3 regions of the Roseomonas elaeocarpi genome follow, and region 3 is predicted to be linked to each of the others. Evidence: predicted binding sites of a transcription regulator. Region 3 holds the regulator's gene; each other region holds the start of a gene.
The links. Region 3 encodes LexA, which represses DNA repair genes until DNA is damaged. Its sites were predicted from a motif close to TGTTCTANNTANGTTC; they were not measured.

Region 1 (5,985 bases), on a different contig from region 3:
CACGATGCCGCCGAGGCTGTTGGTGTCGCACAGCCCGATCGCGGCATGGCCCAGCTCCTGCGCGCGCAGCACCAGTTCCGCCGGGTGCGACGCCCCGTCGAGCAGCGAGAAGTTGGAACGCGGCGACAGTTCCACGTAGCCGGGAAGCATGGCGTTTTTCACGGGCCCAGCCTCAGGCGAAGTAGCCGTGCAGGAACCACCGGGCCGGCGCGTCGGCGCGGTTCTCGCCCAGCCGGCACACCCAGAGGCGTGGGCCGCCGGCGGTCTGCAGGCGGAAGTAGTCGCGCCGCGCACGGGGCGGCCCGTCTTCCCACCAGGGCGGTTCCAGCCGTTCCGGCCCGGCCGCGCGCAGGACGCGATAAGTGTTCCGCCCGAGGATGAGGCGCAGCGGCGGCCCGTCCGGGACCTCGGCCAGCACGCCCAGCGGCCTGGGGCGGCGCAGGAGGCGCACCGGCCGTTGCCGCAGGCCCCAGCCGGATGGCAGCGGTGTTTCGGGGGAGAGCGGCGCGGCGCGGGCGACGGCGTGTTCCGGCAGGTGCGCGGGCCGCGGCGCCGCGCGCCACACGCGCGTGCGCTGCCGCAGCCGGTCCACCAGCGCGGCCAGGGCCTGCCGCTCCGCCCCGGCCGGGCCCAGGGTGGCGGCGTGCAGCTGCTCCGGCGGGAGGGGGTTGGTTTCCGTGGCCTCCAGCACGAGGCGCTCGAAGCCCAGATCCGGCCGCAGCGTGCCCAGCGGTTCCCGCAGCAGCCGCGCGAGGTGGGCGGGGTCGGCGCTGGGCAGAAGCGTGCCGACGGCGAGTTCCTGCACCTCGCCATCCACCCGGAACCCCGCGAAGCGCAGGCGACGCGCGCCCTGCCCCGCCTGTCGCAGCGAGGCGCAGAGCTCGTGCAGCAGGCGATCGGCCTGGAGGTCGATGGCGGCGCGGGTAAGGATCGGCTCCGGCAGGTCGCGCGCCGCGGTGAAGTCCGCCGGTGGACGGACGGAGCGCAGCGGCCGGGCGCGCTGCCCGGTGGCGTCGTCGAGTGCCGCCATCACCTCCGCCCCGAAGCGCCGCACCAGGGGCGCGCGCGGCTGGGCGGCGAGCTCGGCCAGGTTGCGCAGGCCGAGCCGCCGGAGCTGCGCCACCGTGTCGCCGGGCAGCCGCAGCACGCCGATGGGTGAGCCGCGGAGCGCCGTTGCTTCCTCGCCGGGCGGGACGGCGAGGTCGCTTTCCACGCTGCGCGACAGCGCCGCCGCCATGCCCGGCGTGGCCGCGGCCACCACGCGGGCCGTGAAGCCGGCGCGCCGCAGGGCGTCGCGCAGGCGCGCCACCAGCGCGCGCTCCCCCCCGAACAGCGCGGCCGAGCCGGTGGTGTCGAGCAGCAGGCCGTCGGCCCCCTCCACCGCCACGACCGGCGTGAAGCGCAGGCACCAGAGCGCCAGCCGGTGCAGCAGCGCCGCTTCCGCCGCCGGGTCCGCAGGATGGAGGAGGAGGTCGGGGCACAGGGCCTGGGCATCCGCCAGAGCCTGCCCGGGGTGGAGCAGGCCGGGCGGCAGGGCCGGTGCATCCACGCTGTCCAGCAGGCGGCGGTTGCCTTGCACGCGCCAGGTGGCCAGGGGCCGGGTGGCAGGGTCGCCCGTCGCCGTGGGCGGCTGGTCACAGGGCGCCCGATGCAGCCGCCGCAGGCGCTGCGCCCCCAGCCGGGGCAGAAAGGCGGCCAGGATCCGGCGGCTCATGCCCGGATCGCCCCCGGTCCTGTTGGTTCATGCCCGAGCGGTTCATGCCCGGCCGATTCACCTTCGGTCGTCTCGACCGCGAGGCGGCGGGTCTCGGCTTCCCAGCGCACCTGCCACTGCCCGGCACGGCCCGCCCGCGCGCGCAGCAGTTCCAGCCGCCAGGACGGCTGCCAGGAGAACTGCCAGCGGGGCTGCCAGCGGGGCTGCCGACTGGGAGCGGCCGACCCCGTGGAACTTTCGTGCGCCGCCGCGACGCGCCAGCGGGTCAGCGCCGCGGTGGGCAGCGCGGCGCCTTCATCCGGCCGCAGCAGCAGGCCGAGCCCGCCCCCTGCCTCCGCCGCCAGCTGAAGGCGGCGCGCAGCGGCGAGGCCGGGCGAGGCGGTGACCAGCAGCGCGCCGGCCAGGGCGGAACAACGCAGTGCCTCTTCCATCGCCCAGAGCGCGTCGGCGGGCTCGGTGGCCGCGACGAACAGGATCGCGGCGGGTTCCAGCCCGAAGCGCCGCAGCCCTTCCGGTGCCGCGTCCGGCTCCGGCGCGATCCAGGCCACGGTGCCGCCGAGGCGACCGAGCACCATGGCGCAGAAGCCGACCGCCGCGCCCTCGTCGCCCGACAGCACCTCGTGCACCGCCCCGCGCAGGAGGCCGTTGTCGGGCAGCCAACCGTCGATGGGGGCGCAGAGCGGCACCGCGTCGCAGACGGTGGAGCCGCGTTCCAGCCGCGAAACCTGAGCGCGGAGCTGCTCCAGCACCGTGTTCCGTTGGGTGGCCGACACAGGGCGTCACCCTGCCGGCGTGGCGGGTCGGGGGATGCGAATCGGGGCGGCGTTGGGGAGGGATGCGGGGGGCATGGGCGGAAGCTAGCCCTCCTGCGCGAACCAGAACAAGACGTGAACAAAAACGCCGCCCGCCTGTTCCGGGCAAAGTGAGCGGGAGGGCACCGGCGCCGACGCTCGCCTGCCGCGCGGTGATGACGGGCACCGGGATGGTGCCTCGCAAAGGGATGCCGCCACTGCAGCGATTTCCGACGGCAGGCGCTCAGGGGCGTGTGCGTCGACCCTGTATCGCGAACCCTGCGCCGCGAATCCTGGGGTGCAGGGCCCCGTGGCAGCAGCTTGACGCGCCCGCGGTTCGGGAGTGACGTCCCGCCCGGAAGAGAAACATCCCCGGTGGGGTGCCCGGACTTCAAATCCGGTGGAAGGCGCTGCGCGTCTTTGGCGGGTTCGACTCCCTCCTCTTCCGCTTCAAACCCTTGCCGGTTTTTCCCCCTCTGTTCCCGTGCGTGTTGATTAACACCTTGATTCTGCCCTACGAGGGAGTTCCGTGTTTCCCCTTCGTTCCGGAATTTCCTGCCCTTGCGTGCGGCAAACCGGGCAAATGACCGGGTAATGATGGACGGTTCCGGATCTCGCGGCGGCTGCGGCGGCGCTGTCGAAGCTGACCGGGCTGCTGAAGCCAGTGGGCATCCCAGTCTCGGCCGTCGGCGCGGGGACCTGAGCCATGGCCGACATGATGACCCGCGCCGAGTTCGTGCCTTCTTCCTCGCCCTCAAGGTCAATGAGCGCGGCTTGTCCATGGTCTCGACCGACCCCGGCAACTGGACCGGCGGCCAGGTGGGCAAGGGCAAGCTCAAGGGCACGAAGTACGGCATCGCCGCCGCCAGCTACCCGGCGAGGACATCCAAAACCTTACCGATGAGCGGGCGATTGAGCTGTACTTTCGGGATTTCTGGACCCGCACTGGCTGCGACGAGCTATCGCTGCTGCTGCGCGACCTCGTCTTCGACAGCGCGGTGAACAACGACCCCGGCAACGCGGGGCGGTTCCTGCAGCGGGCGCTGGGGGTGCCCGATGACGGCAAAGTCGGCGCCATCACTCGCGCTGCCATCGCCACGGCCGACCCGCTGACGCTGGGGGAGGCGTTCCAGCGCGAGCGGACAACCTTCTACACGAAGCTATCCACCTGGAAGGGCTTCGATAGGGGCTGGGCGATCGGCTCGCTACAGTTCCGTTCCAGGCTATGCGCCTCGCCCAGTGAGTGCTTTGCCATCACCACGACCGATCCGCGCCTGTCTCAGGCGCCGCGCCGCGAAATCACGTGGTTGTGAGTATCTTAGATGAAGCAATGCAGGCAGTAGCGCGCGCCATCTTCCATCCCGGCTGCGGAACTTTTCACATGACAGATGAAGACGCAGCCACAGGGCATCTTGCCTCTCAGTGGGTGCAGACCCAGCAGGTGATTGGCGTGTTGCTGATCCAGTTTCAGGGGCACGAGCTCCCGCTCAGCCTGACCGAACTCGCTGAGCAGACAGGGTTGCGTAAGAGCGTGCTGCTGCGTGCGCTCGCCGCCGCCGAAACGCGAGGCGATGTTGTGCGTGTCGGCGACTTCACTTGGCGTCGTGGAGACTAGCCTGGGGCTGGCACTAGATTGGCTGACGCGACCTCGGTGTTCCCGGATCAGGCGTCTGCCTGCTGTCGTGCAGCGTTCCCCACTGCTCCTGCCACAGACTTTCATCGTCGAGGACCACGATGTCATTTCGATCGATGGTGCGCTTGAGTGCCTGCAGGATTGCCTCCGGCATCACCCAGACCGCGTCCTCACAGTCATCTGGCCCGATGATCTCGGCCAGAACCCGGTCGCCTTCACTGAACAGTATCAGCGTCACGCCCTTCGGAAGAAGGTCGCGTGTCGTGCGGAATTCCAGCCCAGCCATGCTCGTCCAGAGTAATAGTTGGAGAACCGCAGGTTGTGCTCACGAGAATGTTTCGTCAACCACACAAAACGTTGGGTGGATGCGGTTACATGAGGTAGGCATGCTCGCGGTCTGCCGCTGGGCTCCTACCTAACCTGCTGCCCCCTGATCGGGTCGTGGCCGCCCGGTGGCTAGGGGAGTTCCCTTAGCTGCCGGGCGTTTTGCGCTGTTGTAGCTGCCGCGGCGGACATGGCGCAGCGGCTGGTTCCGTCCGGGGGTACTGGGTAGCCCAGCGGGGACCTCGCAGCATACTTTTCGGCCAAGTAGCTTTCCTTGCCATCTTAAACCCACAAAGCCGTCCTGAGTTCAGGCATCTCCGCTAGGCCATGGCCAGGAGGCCTTGAACAGAATGCAGGCAGAACTTGTCGGGCAACCTGGCCCTGATCAGGTAAACACCCACTACGTCAGTCTGATCCTGATCCAGCTGCAGGCGCATGACCGGCCGCTCAGCCTGGCGGAACTACGGGCAGCGACGGGACTGCTGAAAAGCGTCTTGCTGCGCGTCCTCACCGTGGCCGAGCATCGCGGAGAGGTGGCGCGGGTCGGGCAGCTTCAGTGGATAGCAGGTGAGCCAACCTGAGAGTGATCCAGGTTATTCGGAGATGTTCCGGCACTGAGCTTCTGGTCACGTAGCTTCCCCCATTCGGGCTGCCAGAGTGCCTCGTCGTCCAGGACTGCGAGGTCCTTCTTCCCCTGACAACGATCGAAGGCGTATTTGATCGCGGCCGGCATTGCTATGACAGTGTCTTCGTGACCCTCAGGGCCGATGATCTCGGCCATGACCTGATCGTTCTCGCGAAAAAGGATCAACGTCACGCCGTCTTCCAGAAGGACGTGAGTGATCCAGAACTCGCCTGGGCTGACCATCCTTTTGCCCTCCGCAACTACTGCAGGCTGTGCTCCGCTGATCGTTGGGTCAACGAACCGGCCATGCGCAGTTCGTCGCATCACAGAGGTTTGCTGCTGCTCTGCAGCGATGCTGGCGCGCTGCCGACGGAGCGCGACGAGGGCTGGGCCTACTACCAGCGTAACTGGCGCCCGGGGAAGCCGCACTCGGTGACCCAGGAAGTGAAGTGGGCAGCCGCCTAGACTACGGGCTGCGCCTTGCATCTTTGTCACCTCTCGGGACCTGTGGTGGAAAGGTGCCGCGGCTCAGATCATTGCCCCTACAAGGAGATGGTTTGATGTCGCGCCGGGTTCTTCCCACTACGCTGGTTGCGGCCGGGCTCGGCTTGGCTGGATGCGTGTTGCCACCTCCGCCACCGCCTCGCCCACCCCAAGCGGTGTTGCTGCCTTATCCGCCCGTGCCACCGCCGCGACCTGAGCAGCGCCCACCCCCGCCAATCGGGCAATATGTCTGGCAGCCAGGTGCCTGGCACTGGAACGGCGCAGCCTATGACTGGATTGGCGGCCGGTGGATCGTTCGCCCGGTGGCAGGTGAGCACTGGGTAGCGGGCCGCTGGGTCTGGGGACATGAGGGCCGCTGGGTTTGGCTGCCGGGCCACTGGACCTGATCAGGCCT
Region 2 (5,985 bases), on a different contig from region 3:
GAGATCCCCCACGAAGCGGCTGGCCACCGCGAGGTAGAAGATCACGTTCCCCCCGCCGAGCCGCTCCTTGAGGTGCCCGAACAGGGCGGCATCGGTGAAGTCGCCCTGGAGGTAGTCGAGCCTGCTTTCCACGAAGCCCCATGACGCCGCGTCCAGCTGCGGCGTGTAGAACTCGGCCGTGGGGTCCTCGGTGAAGGAGTTCATGGTGGCGGTGAGGCCCCTGGCCCAGCCATCCCGATCCAGCGCGGCGCGATCCACGCCCACCACGCTGAAGCCTTCCGCCAGCAGCCCCTCGGAGGCCAGGTTGTAGAGAGCCGGCATCAGCAGGCGCTTGGTGAGGTCCCCGGCGGCGCCGAAGATCACCAGCGTGCAGGATGGAGCCGTTTTCTGCGCAACGAGGTTCAAGGCAGGCTCGCTTTCTCATGGATGACGGGACCCGGCGCGAGCGCAACGCATGGTGCGCCGCGAAGCTTCCGGCCGTGATTGTCCACGATGTGCCTGAGCCGCTCCCCACGGCAGGCAGCCGCCTCAGAACAGGGCCAGCTGCTCCGGCTCCAGCGCCGTGTCGCGGGGCGGCGCGAAGCTCGCGCAGTCCAGGCGGTTGTTCTGCCCGGCCTGCTCGAAACCGTGCCGCCGCAGCGCCAGGGCGAAGCGCTGCGCGATCGTTTCGGCATAGGCGCCGGTGCCGACCTGGCGCGTGCCGAAGCGGCTGTCGTACATCCCGCCGCCGCGCGTTTCGCGGATCAGCTTGAGCACCTTTGCCGCGCGCTCCGGGAAATGCGCGTGAAGCCAGCCCTCGAACATTTCCGCGATCTCCAGCGGCAGGCGCAGCAGCACGTAGGCCGCCCGGGTCGCGCCGGCATCGCGTGCCGCCCCGAGGATGCGCTCCATCTCGGCATCGTTGACGCCCGGGATCATCGGCGCCGCCAGCACGCCGACCGGGATGCCCGCTTCCGCCAGCGCCCGCACCGCCGCCAGCCGCCGGGTCGGGGCCGCCGCGCGCGGTTCCATCACGCGCGCGAGGCGGTCGTCCAGCGTGGTGATCGACAGGCAGACATGGACGAGGTTGCGCTGGGCCATGCGGCCGAGGATGTCGAGGTCGCGCAGCACCCCGGCCGACTTGGTGACGATGGTCACCGGGTGGTTGAAGCGGTCCAACACCTCCAGCACCTGCCGCGTCAGCTTCAGCGTGCGCTCCACCGGCTGGTAGGGGTCGGTGTTGGAGCCCAGCGCGATCGGCCGCGCCACGTAACCCGGCCGGCGCAGCTCCCGCTCCAGGATCGCCGCGACCTCGGGCTTGAAGACGAGGCGCGTTTCGAAGTCGAGGCCGGGCGACAGGCCCAGCCAGGCATGGGTCGGCCGGGCGTAGCAGTAGATGCAGCCGTGCTCGCACCCGCGGTACGGGTTGATGCTGCGGTCGAAGCCGAGGTCGGGGCTGTCGTTCCAGCTCAGCGCCCGGCGGGCATTGTCGCGCGTCAGCGTGGTGGCGAGCGGCGGCAGGTCGGCCAGCGCCGCTTCCAGCGTGCTCCAGCCGTCGTCGAAGGGGTCCCGGACGGAGCGTTCGTACCGGTTGGCAGGGTTCGAAAGGGCGCCGCGGCCCTTGCGAACACCGGGGAGGGGAGTCCCGGTCGGGTTCCCGCGGGGGGCGGGGGAAAAGCCCAGGCTGCCATCGGGCATGGTACGAAGCTCCATCCGGGACGACCACGGGGGGTACGTGGTCGTTCTTTCTTCGTTCCTGCAGACTATGGGGATGCGCGGAAGCCGGGTCAAGAACATTAAGGGAACATCAACCATCCCCGTGTTCCCGTACCCCTCGTTCCGGCGTGCCGTGTTCCGGCACCGGTGACACCTTGGTTTCGCTGCGGTGCACAGGGTTTCGCCCCGGGGCGGGCTTGGCTAAGGTCGCGGCGCAGCGCGTGTCGCGTCGCAACAAAGATGAGCGGGGTCCGGGCCTGGGATGAAGCGACTGGTGGTGGATCTCGACGGCACGCTGACCGTGGACGATCCCGGGCGATCCTACCCCGACAAGGAGCCGAACCTGCCGGTGATCGAGCGGCTCCGCGAATACAAGCGTGAAGGCTTCGAGATCGTCATCGCCACGGCCCGCAACATGCGGACCTATGAGGGCAATGTCGGCAAGATCAACGCCAACACCCTGCCGGTGATCCTCGACTGGCTGCGCAAGCACGACGTGCCTTACGACGAGGTGCATGTCGGCAAGCCCTGGTGCGGCCATGACGGCTTCCACATCGACGACAAGTCCCTGCGGCCCGACGAGTTCGCCCGCATGTCCTACGCCGAGATCTCGCAGCTCCTGAACCTGGGACGCAACGCCGTATGAGCGACGACACCTCACTCGCCCTCATCACCTCGGCCGCCTACGTCAATGCCGAGCTCGCGGCCGAGTTCGGCCAGCTGCCCCCCTGCTTCCTGCCCTTCGGCCACAAGCGCCTCTTCGGTGCCCAGGTGGCCAGCCTCGCCGGCCGCGCCGCCCGCACGGTGCTGACGCTGCCGGCCAGCTTCCAGCCCGGCTCCTGGGAGCTCGCCCGGCTGCGCGAGGACGGGGTGGAGGTGATCTCCATCCCCGACGGCCTCAGCCTGGGCGAAAGCATCCAGTACGCGCTGACGCTGTGCGACGCGCGCGGGACCGTCAGCATCCTCCATGGCGACACGCTGTTCCTCGACCCGCTGCCCGAGGAAACCGACGTGGTGGGCGTCGCCACCACCCAGGACGCCTATGCCTGGGGTGCGGTGGAGGCGACCGGCCGCCGCTTCGTCAACCGCCGCCCCGCCGCCACCGAGCTGGGCGAGAGCGTGCTGACCGGCTGGTTCTCGTTCCGCTCCGCCCCCGCCTTCCTGCGCGCGCTGACGCTGTCGCGCGGCGACTTCCTGGGTGCCCTGGACGCCTATTCCGCGGAACACCCGCTGCAGTCGCGCGAGGTCGGCGGCTGGCTCGACTTCGGCCACCTGCAGACCTTTCACCGGGCGCGGGCCCGCGTGTCCACGGCGCGGAGCTTCAACTCCATTGCCATCAGCAACCGCTCGGTGCTCAAGACCGGCGAGAAGCCCGACAAGCTCGCGGCCGAGGCGAACTGGTTCGCCAACGTGCCGCCGCCGATGCGCCTGCACACCCCCGCCTTCCTGGGCCACGAGAACGGCGGCTACCGCATCGGCTACGAGTTCTCGCCCACCCTGCACGAGCTCTTCGTGTTCGGCGCGCTGGAGCCCGCGGCCTGGCGGCAGATCATGGAAGGCTGCTTCGATTACCTCGGCGCCTGCGTGCGCAACGGCGGGGAAGGGGCGGCCGCCGTCGCCCCCGACGCGCTGCGGGCGCTCGCGCTCGACAAGACCGGCGCGCGCCTGGAAACCTGGGCCGCGGCCGCCGGCGTCAGCCTCGACGACGAGTGGCAGTACAACGGCAGGCCGCTGCCCTCGCTGCGCCGCATCGCCGCCGAGGCCGGGCGGCTGGCCGCCGACAGCCGGCCGATCGCGGGCGTGATGCAGGGCGACTTCTGCTTCCCCAACGCCTTCTTCGACTTCCGCCAGCGGCTGGTGAAGGTGATCGACCCGCGCGGCAGCGTGCGCGACGGCACCCACACCGTGTTCGGCGACCTGCGCTACGACCTCGCCAAGATGAACCACTCGATCGAGGGCTACGACCTGATCCTCGCGGGACGGTACATGCTGGAAGGGGCCGGCACGCGCTCGGTCACGCTGAACCTGTCGCGCGAGGGCGCCGCCGCCTTCCTGCCGCAAGTGGCCTCGGAGTTCGAGCTCGAAGGCCGTCGCGTCAGCGACCGCGGCATCGCGGCGCTGACGGTTCACCTGTTCCTGTCGATGCTGCCGCTGCACGCCGACCGGCCCGACCGGCAGCAGGCCTTCCTGGCCAACGCGCTGCGCCTGTACGCGAACCTGGAGAACGCCGCGTGATCGTCTTCCCCATGGCCGGGCTGAGCAGCCGCTTCACCCGCGCGGGCTACGACCGGCCGAAATGGATGCTGCCGCTGGCCGAGCGGCCGCTGCTGGACTGGTCGCTGCTGGGCTTCCGCGAGATGTTCGAGCGCGAGGCTTTCCTGATTATCCACCTCGACATGCCGGGCGTGGCCGAGTTCGTGCGCGAGCGGATCGCCGCCCTGGGCATCCGCCGGGCCGAGCTGGTGCCGCTGGCCAACCCGACGCGCGGCCAGGCCGACACCGTGGCGCTGGGCCTCGACGCCGCGAAGCCCGACGCGGCCGAGCCGCTGACCATCTTCAACATCGACACCATCCGCCCCGGCTACCACCCGCCGGCGGTGCTGGGTTCCTGTGACGGCTGGCTCGAGTGCTTCGACGGCGAGGGGGACCATTGGTCCTTCGTGAAGCCCGTCGAGGGCTCCGCCGACCGGGCGGCCCAGGTGACGGAGAAGGTGCGCGTGTCGTCCTTCTGCTGCACCGGCCTGTACTACTTCGGCTCGGTGAAAACCTTCCGCGACGCGCTCGCCGCCGAGGAAGCCAAGCCCAGCGCCAAGGAACTCTACGTCGCGCCGATGTACCAGCACATGATCGAGGCGGGGCAGGACGTACGCTACGGCGTGATCGGCCCCGACGAGATCTTCTTCAGCGGCACGCCCGACGAGTACCAGGCGGCTTTAAAGAACACTGAAGCCCTGAGGCGCGCCTTTCCGGACTGAACCGCCGCCGCGCCGGACCGCTCCAGCCGCGTCGCGCCGAAGGGGCCGGGCACGGCAGTCGCCCCGATCACGGGCGGCGATCGCGCGTCTGGGCTGCCTGAGCTTTCCCATCGAGGCTCCTGGCTGCCCTCCACCGAACCTCCTCTGCAGGGCACCCAAGGGCCCGTTGAAGCATCCGGGTTACGCTTCCCGCCGTGCCGTCCTGCGGCACTGCGGCGAAAACCTGCTCCCGCCCTCGCACTGCCCCTGGCGTGCCATCAATTCGCCGCATAGGCTGCCCCCATGATCCGTCTTCCCCTCCGGTCGGCGCCCCGCTCCATCCTGCTGGGGGCCGCGTTGCTGACCGGCTGCGCCGCTGGCGGCAGTCCGGGCGGCGGTTCCTCCACCGCCGAGCCGGCGGGCGCCTTCGGCCCCTACCTTGCCGGTCGCTTCGCGGCCTCGCAGGCCGATGCCGCCGCCGCCACGCAACAGTTCTCCGAAGCGCTGGACCGCGACCCTGACCAGCCCGAGGTGGTGGCGCAGGCCTTCGGCGCCGCGGTGATGGGCGGCGGCTCCGAGGCCAGTCGCCTGGCCCGCCGCCTGCCCTCCGACCAGCTGGCCGAGCTGCTGCTGGCCGGCAGCGATGCCCAGGCCGGCCGCTGGGACCGCGCCGAGCAGCGCCTGCGTACCCTGCCGCGGCGCGGTGCGGCCCAGATCCTGCAGCCGCTGCTGATCGCCTGGACCCAGGCCGGCCACGGCAACACCGACAACGCGCTGGGCCTGCTGCGGCCCTTTATCGAGGACCCGCGCCTGCGCGGGCTGGCCTCGCTGCACGCCGCGATGATCGCCGATCTCGGCGGCCGGCCCGCGGAAGCCCTGCGCTACGCCCGCGCCGCCCTGGCGGACAGCCGCGATCCCAACCTGCGCCTCGTGCAGATCGCCGCCGGCATCTTCGCGCGCGCGGGGCAGGAGGCCGACGGCGCCCGCCTGTTCGACGTGATGGCCGCCGGCCAGGACGACATCGCCATCGTGGCCACCCCGGCCGTGCGGCAGGCGGCGCTGCGCGGCCGCGCGGTGGCCAGCGCCACCGAGGGCATGGCCGAGGCCGAGGTGACGCTGGGGGCGGCGCTACGCACGCAGGGCGCGCCGGAACTATCGCTGATGCTGTCGCGCCTGGCGCTGCGGCTGCGGCCCAACTTCACGCCGGCGATCCTCCTGGCCGCCGATGCCCTGGCGGACCAGAGCCATCCCGAGGCCGCGCTGGCGACGCTGGACACGGCGCCCGCCGATGACGGCTTCGCGCCGCTGGTGGCGCTGCGCCGCGCCAGCCTGCTCA
Region 3 (5,985 bases):
GCGCTGCGCCGCCGCGCCAAGGTGGAGGTCAACGAGGGCCTCATGGCGCAGGTGGCCGGCCAATGAGCGCGCGGATCACGGCGCGCCCTGCCCTGCGACGTTCCTTGACCCTCCGCTCACCCAGGGATGAGGCTGGTGCCTCCGCGCGCCGCGGCCATGTCGCGCCGCCCGCCCTCCATTCCCCGAACCCGGGAGCAGTGAGCTGAGCGCCTCCCTGAAGCCGGTCCTGGCCCGCGTCGCCGCCGGCGAAACGCTGAGCGAGACCGAGGCCGAGGAGGCCTTCGGCGTCATCATGTCCGGCGAGGCGACGCCGGCGCAGATCGCCGGGCTGCTGATGGCCATGCGCGTGCGCGGCGAAACCGTGCCGGAGCTGACCGGCGCGGTGCGTGCCATGCGGTCGCGGATGATCCCGGTGGAGGCGCCGGCCGGCGCGGTGGACATCGTGGGCACTGGCGGTGACGCGGCCGGGACGCTGAACATTTCCACCGCCGCGGCGATCGTGGTGGCGGCCTGCGGCGTGCCGGTGGCCAAGCACGGCAACAAGGCCCAGTCCTCCTCCTCGGGCACGGCAGACGCCTTCGCGGCCATGGGCGTGAACCTGGAGGTCCCGATCGAGCGCCTGCCGGAGGTGCTGCGCGAGGCCGGGCTTGCCTTCCTCCTGGCGACCCGGCATCACGCGGCGCTGCGCCACGCGGCTGGCCCGCGCGTCGAGCTCGGCACCCGCACCATCTTCAACCTGCTCGGCCCGCTGGCGAGCCCGGCCCGCGTGCGGCGGCAGATGACGGGCGCCTTTTCCCCCCGCTGGCTGCGGCCGATGGCGGAAACCCTGGCGCGGCTGGGCAGCGAGCGCGCCTGGCTGGTGCACGGCCAGGGTCTCGACGAGCTCACGGTTGCCGGGCCCTCTCAAGTGGTCGAGCTGCGCGACGGCGCCTTGCGGGAGTTCACCGTCAGCCCGGCGGATGCCGGCCTGCCCGAGAGCCCGGCGGAAGCGCTGCGCGGCGGCACCCCGGCGCACAACGCCGCGGCGCTGCTGGCGCTGCTGGACGGCGTGCGCAGCCCCTATCGTGACTGTGTGGTACTGAACGCGGCAGCTTCCCTTGCAGTGGCCGGGCGGAGCGATGATCTGCGCGAAGCGGCCGACATGGCGTCGCGCGCGATCGACGGGGGTGCGGCACGGGACGTGCTGGAGCGCCTGCGTCGCGCCACGGCACCGGCGGTCGAACCCCAGGCTTGACGAGGTGGCTGGCGCCGCCGCAGGAAACCGCCGATGGACCAGCTGCCTCCCCTTTCCGCCCCCTCCCTCCGCCCTGGGGCCCAAACCGCCGGCGAGATGCCCGACGTGCTGGCCCGGATCATGGCGGAAAAGGCCGTCGAGGTTGAGGAACGCCGCCGCGCCGTGCCGCTCGCCGAGCTGGAAAAGCGCGCCGTTCACGCCCCGGCACCCCGCTCCTTCACCGGCGCCTTGTGTAACGCCGTGGGCGAGGGCCGCGTCGGCCTGATCGCCGAGATCAAGCGCTCCTCGCCGTCCGGCGGGCTGATCCGGCCGGACTTCCAGCCCGCCGCGCTGGCGAACTCCTACTGCAACGCCGGCGCCGCCTGCCTGTCGGTGCTGACCGACGGCCCGCATTTCGGCGGCAAGCTGGAGGATTTGGCCGAGGCCCGCGGCGCCTGCCACCTGCCGGCGCTGCGCAAGGACTTCCTGCTCGACCCCTATCAGGTCTTCGAGGCCCGCGTGGCGGGTGCCGACTGCGTGCTGCTGATCATGGCCGCCCTGTCGGACGCCCAGGCGCAGGAGCTCGAGGATACGGCGCGGAGCCTGGACATGTCGGTGCTGGCCGAGGTGCATGACGAGGCCGAGCTGCAGCGTGCCCTGGGGCTGGAAACCCGCCTCATCGGCATCAACAACCGCAACCTGCGCACGCTCAAGACCGACATCGGCATGACCGAGAAGCTGGCGCCGCTGGTGCCGGCCGACCGCATCCCGGTGGCCGAGAGCGGCATCCGCACGCCCGAGGACGTCCGCCGCATGTCCGCCGCCGGTGCCCGCTGCCTCCTGGTGGGTGAGCACCTGCTGCGCCAGCCCGATGTCGAGAGCGCCGCGCGCGGGCTGATCGAAGCGCTGTGAGCGGCGATTCGCTGACGCATTTCGATGCGTCCGGCCGCGCCCACATGGTCGACGTGGGCGCCAAGGGCGTTTCCGAGCGCCGCGCCGTGGCGGGCTGTGAGGTGGTGATGCAGCCCGAAACGCTGCGGCTGATCCGCGACGGCCGGGCTAGCAAGGGCGACGTGCTGGGCGTCGCGCGCCTGGCCGGGATCATGGCCGCCAAGCGCACCGCGGACCTGATCCCGCTCTGCCATCCCCTGCCCTTGAGCGCCGTGTCGCTGGAGCTGGAGGCCGCCGAGCCCGACCGTGTCACGGTGACCGCGACCGTGAAGACCACCGGGCGCACCGGCGTCGAGATGGAGGCGCTCACCGCCGCCACCGTCGCGGCGCTGACCATCTACGACATGTGCAAGGCGGTCGACCGCGGCATGCGGATCGAATCCGTGCGCCTGCTGCACAAGTCCGGTGGCAAGTCCGGCAGCTACGAGGCCATCTGATGATCCCGGTCGAGGAAGCGCTGATGCGGGTGCTCGGCGCGCTGTCGCCGGTTTCCGCCGAAACCGTGGCGCTGCCCGAGGCCTGGGGCCGCGTCCTGGCCCGCCCGGTCGCCGCGCGGCTGAGCCAGCCGCCGGCCGACGTGTCCGCCATGGACGGCTATGCGGTGCGCGCCGCCGATGCCACCGAGGGCGCCCGCCTCGCGCTGATCGGCGCCGCGCCGGCCGGGCACCCCTTCGAGGGTGAGGTCGGCTTCGGGCAGGCCGTGCGCATCTTCACCGGCGGCTTCGTGCCGCGCGGCGCCGACGGCATCCTGCTGCAGGAGGATGCGGAGCGGAGCGGCGACTCCGTGCTGGTCCGCGAGACCGTCCGCGCCGGCCGCTGGATCCGCGCCGCCGGCCTCGACTTCCGCGAGGGCGAGTCGCTGCTGCAACCCGGCCGAGCGCTGTCGGCCCGCGACGTTGGCCTGGCCGCGGCCGCCAACCATCCCTGGCTCACGGTGCATCGCCGCCCGACGGTCGGCATCCTGGCCACCGGCGATGAGATCGTGCTGCCCGGCGAGCCCCTGCCGCGCGGCAGCATCGTGTCCTCCAACGCCCACGCGCTGGCGGCACTGGTGCGAGCGGGCGGCGGGCAGCCGGTCGTCCTGCCGGTGGCACGCGACAGCGCCGAAGCGCTGGCGGACACCGTGGGTGCGGCTGCGCGCTGCGACATCCTGGTGACCTCGGGCGGGGCCAGCGTGGGCGAGCACGACCTCGTCCGCTCCGCCCTGGCGCCGCACGGCTTCGCCCAGGATTTCTGGCGGATCGCCATGCGCCCCGGCAAGCCGCTGATCTGGGGCCGGTTGGGCGAGGTTCCGTTGCTGGGCCTCCCCGGCAACCCGGTTTCCGCCCTGGTCTGCGGCATCCTCTTCCTGTTGCCAGCGCTGCGCCGGCTGTCGGGGCTGGAACGCTGCGAAACGCCGCTCACGCGCGCCGCCACCGCGACGGCGCTGCCCGCGAATGACGGGCGGCAGGACTACCTCCGCGCCCGCGTGGAACAGGTGGAAGGCGAGCTGCCGCGGGTCGAGGTTTTTGCCCGCCAGGACAGCTCCATGCTCCAGCTCCTGGCCGCGGCCTCGGCGCTGGTGATCCGCGCGCCGCATGCCGAGGCGCTTCCCGCCGGGGCCGAGGTGCGGATGATCGAACTGGGCAACCTCGGCATCTGACCCTTTGGTGAGCGGAAATCCCGGCTTTACAAGGGCGATTCGCTTGACCGGCGGTGTGGAACCTTTCTAGAACAGCGCAGTTTCTCCTTTTGTTCGACACGGCGCTCGGAAAGGTGCTTTCATGCTCACCCGCAAGCAACACGAGCTGCTCGTCTTCATCGATCAGCACCTGCGTCAGACCGGCTTCTCGCCCTCCTTCGAGGAAATGAAGGAGGCGCTGAACCTCCGCTCGAAGTCCGGCATCCACCGCCTGATCACCGCCCTGGAAGAGCGCGGCTTCCTGCGCCGCCGCGCACACCGCGCCCGGGCGTTGGAGGTCGTGCGGCTGCCGGAGAACGTAGGCAAGACGCCCACGGCACCCGCGACGGCGGCGCCCGCCTCGCTGGGTTCCCCCCTGGGTTCTCCTGTGGGCTCCAACGTCATCCGCGCGAACTTCAACTCCGCGCCGGCGGCCAATGCCGCGGCCGCAGCGGCCGCGGCGGTGGTGCAGCTGCCGCTCTATGGCCGGATCGCCGCGGGCCTGCCGATCGAGGCGATGCGCGACGCCGGGGCCAGCGTCGAGGTTCCGGCCGCGCTGCTGACGGGCGGCGACCACTACGCGCTCGAGGTTTCGGGCGACTCGATGATCGAGGCCGGCATCCTCGACAGCGACACGGTGATCATCCGCCGCAGCGACACCGCCGAGAACGGCGCCATCGTGGTGGCCCTGATCGACGACAACGAGGTCACCCTGAAGCGCCTGCGCCGCAAGGGGAACTCGCTGGCGCTGGAGCCCGCCAACGTCCGCTACGAGACGCGCATCTTCGGGCCCGACCGCGTCAAGGTTCAGGGCACGCTGGTCGGTCTGCTGCGCCGCTACTGAGCGCCGCCCTCGTCCGTCTTCGCCATGGGCTCGCGCGCCCGTGGCACGGGCGGCGGGGGAACCCAGGGCCGGTTGCCGCGCCAGGCCCGGTCCGAAACGACCCGGACGGCACCGCCCTCCAGCCAGATCGCGTGCGGACCGTCGCGCCACACGCTGAAGCGGTCGACCGTGGCGGACGCGCGCGATGCAGGTGCGCAGCGACCGCGGATCGGTTCCGCCGAGATCAGGATGTCGGCGTCGTCGCAATGGCTCGCCCGGACCTCGGCACCCGCGCCCTTCCTGCCGGACAGGGGTGATCGCAGCAGTGCCGCCGTGGTGCTTCCCTCCGAAGGCTGAAGCAGGCAGGCGTCCGCGGAGCAGCGGGCGCTACCCTCACCGACCGTGCCGCTCACCGGGAACGCCGCGAGTTCCGCCTCGCCCCAGCCGCGCAGCCAGCCGCTTTCCACGAAGTCATTTCTGCCGCTCTGCTGCGCCAGCACGCCCGCAAGGCTGCGGAAGGCGATCAGCCGCGCATCCGAGGACACCAGCAGGTCGGGCGGCCGCGCGAATTCGCCCGCGCCCAGCCCCAGCAGGATCAGCGGCAATCCCAGCAGGCGCAGGCGGGTCTGCCAAAGGCACAACCAGCAGAAGCCGAGGCTGAAGACCAGCAGCCCCCAGGCCGGGATCGGCGTGGCGGTGGCCGTTGAGCCGGGCAGCGCCGCCACCGTTCGGGCCGTCCAGAGCACCAGCTCCGTTCCCCAGCCCATCGGCACCAGCGCCAGGGCCTCCACCCCGAAGGGCATCAGCAGCACGGCCAGCATGCCCGCCGGCATCACCAGCACCGAGGTGATGGGCACCGCCACCGCGTTGGCCAGCACGCCGTAGAGCTGCAGCCGCCCGAAATGGTGCAGCCCGAAGGGCGTGGTGGCGAGGCCCGCCAGCAGCGAGGTCAACACCAGCCCGAGGATTGCCATCAGCCCGCGCCGCCAGAGCTCGCCCTCGCCACGTAGCCGCTCGATCAGCGGGTGCAGCACTTCCCAGCCGGCGATCAGCGCCAGCACGGCGGCAAACGACATCTGGAAGGAGGGTCCGGTCACCGCCACCGGGCTCCACAGCAGCACCGCCGCGGCGGCCAGCGCCAGGCTGCGTAGCGACAGCACCCGCCGGCCCAGCACGATCGCCAGCGTCGCCAGCGCCGCCGTGGCGAGGGAGCGCAGCATCGGCACCTGCGACCCCGTCAGCACCGTGTAGGCCGCGCCCAGGATCAGCCCGGCGACGGCCGCCACGGCCTTGCTGTTGAACCGGGTGGCGAGCGGCGGCACCAGCGCCACCAGCGTC

Region 1: a site for LexA is predicted at 2,593-2,608, ahead of ACFFGY_RS00825 (ImuA family protein). Genes of this name have one in related genera too.
Region 2: a site for LexA is predicted at 1,771-1,786, ahead of ACFFGY_RS15795 (PA0069 family radical SAM protein). Genes of this name have one in related genera too.

What each region holds. Positions count from the first base shown of each region.
Region 1 covers NZ_JBHLUN010000001.1:223,817-229,801, reverse strand. Annotated here, with positions in the region: gene ACFFGY_RS00835 (error-prone DNA polymerase) at 1-150, opposite strand, end outside; gene ACFFGY_RS00830 (Y-family DNA polymerase) at 173-1,714, opposite strand; gene ACFFGY_RS00825 (ImuA family protein) at 1,711-2,487, opposite strand; tRNA gene ACFFGY_RS00820 (tRNA-Sec) at 2,863-2,954, shown strand; gene ACFFGY_RS00815 (hypothetical protein) at 3,100-3,507, shown strand; gene ACFFGY_RS00810 (putative peptidoglycan-binding domain-containing protein) at 3,390-3,818, shown strand; gene ACFFGY_RS00805 (hypothetical protein) at 3,887-4,120, shown strand; gene ACFFGY_RS00800 (hypothetical protein) at 4,134-4,424, opposite strand; gene ACFFGY_RS00795 (hypothetical protein) at 4,813-5,043, shown strand; gene ACFFGY_RS00790 (hypothetical protein) at 5,214-5,552, shown strand; gene ACFFGY_RS00785 (hypothetical protein) at 5,648-5,977, shown strand.
Region 2 covers NZ_JBHLUN010000010.1:227,486-233,470, reverse strand. Annotated here, with positions in the region: gene zwf (glucose-6-phosphate dehydrogenase) at 1-405, opposite strand, end outside; gene ACFFGY_RS15795 (PA0069 family radical SAM protein) at 529-1,677, opposite strand; gene ACFFGY_RS15790 (HAD hydrolase family protein) at 1,958-2,341, shown strand; gene ACFFGY_RS15785 (capsular biosynthesis protein) at 2,338-3,930, shown strand; gene ACFFGY_RS15780 (glycosyltransferase family protein) at 3,927-4,670, shown strand; gene ACFFGY_RS15775 (tetratricopeptide repeat protein) at 4,953-5,985, shown strand, end outside.
Region 3 covers NZ_JBHLUN010000015.1:24,049-30,033, reverse strand. Annotated here, with positions in the region: gene ACFFGY_RS19245 (SurA N-terminal domain-containing protein) at 1-66, shown strand, start outside; gene trpD (anthranilate phosphoribosyltransferase) at 203-1,234, shown strand; gene trpC (indole-3-glycerol phosphate synthase TrpC) at 1,268-2,125, shown strand; gene moaC (cyclic pyranopterin monophosphate synthase MoaC) at 2,122-2,601, shown strand; gene ACFFGY_RS19225 (molybdopterin molybdotransferase MoeA) at 2,601-3,806, shown strand; gene lexA (transcriptional repressor LexA) at 3,928-4,668, shown strand; gene ACFFGY_RS19215 (ComEC/Rec2 family competence protein) at 4,662-5,985, opposite strand, start outside.